Regions from separate parts of the Escherichia albertii genome, predicted to be linked through region 2. Evidence: predicted binding sites of a transcription regulator. Region 2 holds the regulator's gene; the other holds the start of a gene.
The links. The regulator Fur, encoded in region 2, represses iron uptake genes when iron is present. The targets are predictions, from matches to a motif close to ATAATAATGAGAACNACTATCAA.
Positions count from the first base shown of each region.

Region 1 (3,157 bases), 1.9 Mb from region 2:
ATCAGAACAGTGAAGCGCTCTTTGCGTGTCGGCAGCGGGATCGGACCACGGACCTGCGCACCAGTGCGCTTGGCAGTCTCGACGATTTCCGCGGTTGCTTGATCGATCAGACGATGATCAAACGCTTTCAGGCGGATACGGATTCTTTGGTTCTGCATGAGACCAGAGCTCCAATTATTTTATAAACGAAAATGATTACTCCTCAGACCCATTACGATTGATGGGAGAGTGTAACCGTTCTTACGTAGCCCCCCGATTGGGAGCATTGTTAGGTAGCCAAAATCAGCTAACTGAGGTTCAGATTGAACCTGCTGTCAACTACGACAAGCCCGCGCATTATACGTAAATCTGAGTCTGACGCAAGCATCGCGTAGAAATTAATCGCAATGAACAGATTGCGAGCTGTATTCCACCCAATATGTAAGATTGTGAAGACAGGATTTTTCGCTGGAACGAGGTTAACAAAGCAGTAAATCCTTTGTTGATGATTATCTGACGCTATTAGAAGGTGATACGTCAATTACAGAGGATGTTTTATGGATACTACCCTTCCCTTTCTGAGCTTATACGTTTGTTTATCGACGCTGCTTTTCTTCTATGATGCAAAGCATGGTTTGTTGCCCGACAGATTTACCTGCCCGCTGCTCTGGTCAGGGCTTCTGTTTTATCAAATTTGTCACCCGGCCGATTTAGCCAATGCGTTATGGGGGGCAATTATCGGCTACGGCGCATTCGCCATTATTTACTGGGGTTACCGCACTCTGCGACATAAAGAAGGATTAGGTTATGGAGATGTGAAGTTTCTCGCCGCGCTGGGTGCCTGGCATACATGGACATTCCTGCCGCGGCTGGTTTTCCTTGCTGCCTCATTTGCTTGCGGGGCTGTTGCTCTTGGTGTACTCATAAGAGGAAAAGAATCATTAAAAAACCCGCTGCCTTTTGGACCATTTCTGGCGGCTGCGGGTTTCGTTGTTGGCTGGGATAGTTTGCTGACAGACAGTTAGTCTTAAACTTTAATTTGTGATTGCAGATAATTTTGCAGCCCAATTTTACTTATCAGATCCAGTTCAGTTTCGAGCCAATCGATGTGACCTTCTTCATCGCCAAGGATCTCAATCATCATATCGCGGCTGACATAATCATGGACACTGTCAGCATAAGCAATAGCCTCACGGAGATCCTTAGCGCCTTCCTGCTCTAATCGCAGGTCGGATTGCAGCATCTCTTCGACATCTTCACCAATCCCCAGTTTGCCTAAATCCTGTAAGTTGGGGATCCCCTCTAAGAACAAAATACGCTCGATATATTTATCTGCGTGTTTCATCTCATCAATAGATTCATGGTATTCGACATCATTAAGACGCATCAGACCCCAGTTTTTAAACATTCGGGCATGAAGAAAATACTGATTTATTGCAACAAGCTCGTTTCCCAATAGTTTATTGAGATAATTTATGATTTTAACATCGCCTTTCATTTTATAGTCCCTCCGCTTCCACTATTAGAGCGTAGATGGGGCTAGCGGGATGTCAAAAAATAAGCGGGAACTTTAGGCGCTCTCTTTGAATTCGGGCATCTGCAACAACTCATCCTGCATTACTTCACGTGCAGCACGAATGCACTTACCACATTGATTTCCAACAGGAATAAACTTGCGTAATTGTTGAAAGGATTGAGGATGAAACTGACGCACTGCCTGGCGAATTTTTTTGTCGCTTACACCATTACACAAACAAATGTACATGATTGCTCCCGTGCAAATTATGCGCAAAGTGTAAATGAGAATGGTTATAATTACAATAGCACAGTTTTATTTACCCCTGAAGTAAGCGAGCAAAAATTACGGCTAAATATTTCCAGATAAAATCACGGACAGCAAAAAGGGCGCCGAAGCGCCCTTTTCAATTCAAAACTAATTAACGAGTAATTAGCCCAGAACTTTAGCTACAACGCCCGCGCCAACGGTACGGCCGCCTTCACGGATTGCGAAACGCAGACCGTCGTCCATCGCGATCGGGTGGATCAGGGTAACAACCATTTTGATGTTGTCGCCCGGCATTACCATCTCTACGCCTTCCGGCAGTTCGATGGTACCCGTCACGTCAGTAGTACGGAAGTAGAACTGCGGACGGTAGCCTTTGAAGAACGGAGTATGACGACCGCCTTCATCTTTGGACAGAATGTACACTTCAGATTCGAACTTGGTGTGCGGCTTGATGGTGCCCGGCTTAGCCAGTACCTGACCACGTTCGATTTCTTCACGTTTGATACCACGCAGCAGAACACCTACGTTCTCACCAGCACGGCCTTCGTCCAGCAGTTTGCGGAACATTTCAACGCCAGTACAGGTAGACTTCTGAGTCTCTTTGATACCAACGATTTCAACTTCTTCGCCCACTTTGATGATACCGCGTTCTACACGACCGGTAACAACGGTACCACGACCGGAAATGGAGAATACGTCTTCGATCGGCAGCAGGAACGGCTTGTCAATCGCACGCTCTGGTTCCGGAATGTAAGAATCCAGGAAGCCAGCCAGTTCCAGGATTTTCGCTTCCCACTCTGCGTCGCCTTCCAGCGCTTTCAGAGCAGAACCACGAACGATCGGGGTGTCGTCGCCCGGGAAGTCGTACTGAGACAGAAGTTCACGAACTTCCATTTCAACCAGTTCCAGCAGCTCTTCGTCATCAACCATGTCGCATTTGTTCAGGAACACGATGATGTACGGAACGCCTACCTGACGACCCAGCAGGATGTGCTCACGAGTCTGCGGCATCGGGCCGTCAGTCGCAGCAACAACCAGGATAGCGCCGTCCATCTGCGCAGCACCAGTGATCATGTTTTTAACATAGTCAGCGTGGCCCGGGCAGTCTACGTGTGCGTAGTGACGGGTCGGGGTGTCGTATTCAACGTGGGAAGTGTTGATGGTGATACCACGCGCTTTTTCTTCCGGCGCGTTATCGATCTGGTCGAATGCGCGAGCAGCACCGCCGTAGGTTTTAGCCAGTACGGTGGTGATTGCAGCGGTCAGAGTAGTTTTACCGTGGTCAACGTGGCCGATAGTACCAACGTTAACGTGCGGTTTTGTACGTTCAAATTTTTCTTTAGACACGGCTATATTCCTTACTATAGTGCTCTCCCCTTCAGGAGAGAGCAC
Region 1 is NZ_CP117568.1:2,472,787-2,475,943, forward strand. It holds gene rpsJ (30S ribosomal protein S10) at 1-158, opposite strand, end outside; gene PS053_RS12075 (prepilin peptidase) at 537-1,004, shown strand; gene bfr (bacterioferritin) at 1,007-1,477, opposite strand; gene bfd (bacterioferritin-associated ferredoxin) at 1,550-1,744, opposite strand; gene tuf (elongation factor Tu) at 1,928-3,112, opposite strand.
Region 1: bfd (bacterioferritin-associated ferredoxin) is a predicted target of Fur. The motif match lies at 1,779-1,801, and genes of this name have one in related genera.

Region 2 (3,157 bases):
GTCAGTGAATCCGACGCGCAAACACGCCAGCAGGCAGCGGCAGTGATGCGCCAGCATCTGAATGAAGAAGGAGTCATTCAGTTTCTGCTGAAATCTTACGTTGATGGCGAATGGCGCTTTAATGTGCCGGTACTGTGGGATCAATATCCACATATTGTTGGCTGGGAGAAAATTCCGGCGTGGGACCACCCTGCGCTGTTTATTCCTGGCGGCAACTCGCCGTATGTCACCGAACAGTATCGAGCTGATTTACTGGCACAATTTCCACAGGCACGGGCGCATGTGATTGCAGGCGCGGGTCACTGGGTACACGCAGAAAAACCGGATGCGGTGTTGCGCGCCATCCGTCGCTATCTCAATGATTAGCATAACTGATTAAAAACCCAGCGCCCGCGCGGCTTTCCGCGCGTGGGCGTTGGCGAGACTCCTCACGCTGTTGTATTATGGCGCGCTATCCATCCGGGCAAGCGCCTGGCTGATTGTTTCCCCCGAAGTCACCAAGATCATGGCCAAAGAACAAACGGACCGTACGACATTAGATCTGTTCGCGCACGAGCGTCGACCGGGACGACCGAAAACCAATCCGCTTTCGCGCGATGAACAGCTGCGTATTAATAAGCGCAACCAGCTAAAACGCGACAAAGTACGTGGTCTTAAGCGTGTCGAACTGAAGCTGAACACGGAGGCTGTCGAGGCGCTGAACGAGCTGGCAGAATCGCGTAATATGAGTCGTAGCGAACTGATCGAAGAGATATTGATGCAGCAGTTGGCAGCGCTGCGCAGCCAGGGCATCGTTTAAATTTCCATTTTCGTGTAGCACAGTGTGCAGTCCTGCAAGTTTGCTGATTCCGCAAGACTGCCTGTTCTGCTATGATTGCCTTTATCCGTGGGCAATTTACCACCCCCATTTCAATAAGTTTCAAGAGGTTATTTCACTCATGGCTATCACTGGCATCTTTTTCGGCAGCGACACCGGTAATACCGAAAATATCGCAAAAATGATTCAAAAACAGCTTGGTAAAGACGTTGCCGATGTCCATGACATTGCAAAAAGCAGCAAAGAAGATCTGGAAGCGTATGACATTCTGCTGCTGGGCATTCCAACCTGGTACTACGGCGAAGCGCAATGTGACTGGGACGATTTTTTCCCAACTCTCGAAGAGATTGATTTCAATGGTAAACTGGTTGCGCTGTTTGGTTGTGGCGACCAGGAAGATTACGCAGAATATTTCTGCGATGCGTTAGGCACCATCCGCGACATCATCGAACCGCGCGGCGCGACTATCGTCGGTCACTGGCCAACTGCCGGCTACCATTTCGAAGCATCGAAAGGTCTGGTAGATGATGACCACTTCGTCGGTCTGGCTATCGACGAAGACCGTCAACCGGAACTGACCGCCGAGCGCGTAGAAAAATGGGTAAAACAAATTTCTGAAGAGTTACATCTCGACGAAATTATCAATGCCTGATGTGATGCGGCGTAGACCAATATCTACGCCGTATTAATAGGTAATGCCAATCGAAATAATTGCTACAAATTTGTAACTTTTGCCGTTGTACCTGTACAATGTCCCGGTATTCAAGTGGCCTTGCCGATATAAGTGTAAGCTGTGCCACGTTTTTATTAACAATATTTGCCAGGGACTTGTAGTTTTCATTTAGGCGTGGCAATTCTATAATGATACGCATTATCTCAAGAGCAAATTCTGTCACTTCTTCTAATGAAGTGAACCGCTTAGTAACAGGACAGATTCCGCATGACTGATAACAATACCGCCCTAAAGAAAGCTGGCCTGAAAGTAACGCTTCCACGCTTGAAAATCCTGGAAGTTCTTCAGGAGCCGGACAACCATCACGTCAGTGCGGAAGATTTGTACAAACGTCTGATCGATATGGGTGAAGAAATTGGTCTGGCTACGGTATACCGCGTACTGAACCAGTTTGACGACGCAGGTATCGTCACCCGCCACAATTTTGAAGGCGGCAAATCCGTATTTGAACTGACCCAGCAACACCACCACGATCACCTGATCTGCCTCGACTGCGGCAAGGTTATCGAATTTAGTGATGATTCCATCGAAGCGCGTCAACGTGAAATCGCCGCGAAACATGGCATTCGCCTGACTAACCATAGCCTCTATCTTTACGGTCACTGCGCCGAAGGCGATTGCCGCGAAGATGAGCATGCGCACGAAGGCAAATAAGCCAGCCTGAACGAACGAGAAAAGCCAACCTGCGGGTTGGCTTTTTGATACAAGGGAAACAAGAAAAAGCGAGAGTGACAGCCCTCGCTTTTCAGTTTTTACTGCGTAGCGTTATTACTGCGAATTTCCTGCCAGACCTTATCGCAATCGGCTTTCACCGCCTGGTCATTACCGGTTTGCGTTGCCTGAATGCACTGCTGATAATCCAGCACGCGAACACTTTCTTGTTCGGCAAACTGTTGATGTTGTTTCTCTTTCTTCAGTACGTTTAACACGCTCTGACAGGCTTCAATTTTTTCCGGCGAACCTTGCGCGGTATTGATACAGGCGCTGTAAGCTTCTTTCAGATGGCTATCTTCCTTTGGTGCTGTCGACTGCGCGCAGGCCACCAGCCCCGATGCCATTATGGCGATGAGAATTAATTTTTTCATAGCGAACTCCTCAAACGGGCGGCAGGCAAAATGCCTGCCGCGTCTGGCATCAGAAGATAGTGAACGGTGCGATCACCATAAATTTCACGTCACGCTCATCCTGGAAGATGTTGCCGTAACCACCACCCCAACTTGGGATGTCGGAGTGGTTGTCGTATTCGGTGAAGTGCAGTTTGAACATCGTGCCTTTGGCTCGACCGTCCTGAATGGTGTAGACCGCATCCAGGCTGTACGCAGACTCTTCAATAGTCCGGTTCTTGTCGTAGTACGCATCCGGGTTACTCTGCCAGGTCGCGGGTTTAGCATCCCATGCGTAAACATAAGAAGCGCCGATGGCGAAGCCAGGAAGATTCCAGTTTTTCAGGTCATACATCGCGCCGAAGAAGACCGCTTTTTCACCGTTGGCGTTAAAGTCAGAACGGTTATCCCACCAGATATCCAGGCGACCATTAGAGGAAGCATAGGTTGGAGTCATACGTTGCAGGAAGTATCCCTGCTGACCGTCGGCTTTAACCCAGGTGC
Region 2 is NZ_CP117568.1:4,396,789-4,399,945, reverse strand. It holds gene ybfF (esterase) at 1-366, shown strand, start outside; gene ybfE (LexA regulated protein) at 506-799, shown strand; gene fldA (flavodoxin FldA) at 939-1,469, shown strand; gene uof (fur leader peptide) at 1,679-1,765, shown strand; gene fur (ferric iron uptake transcriptional regulator) at 1,758-2,204, shown strand; gene PS053_RS21150 (ChiQ/YbfN family lipoprotein) at 2,303-2,635, opposite strand; gene chiP (chitoporin ChiP) at 2,685-3,157, opposite strand, start outside.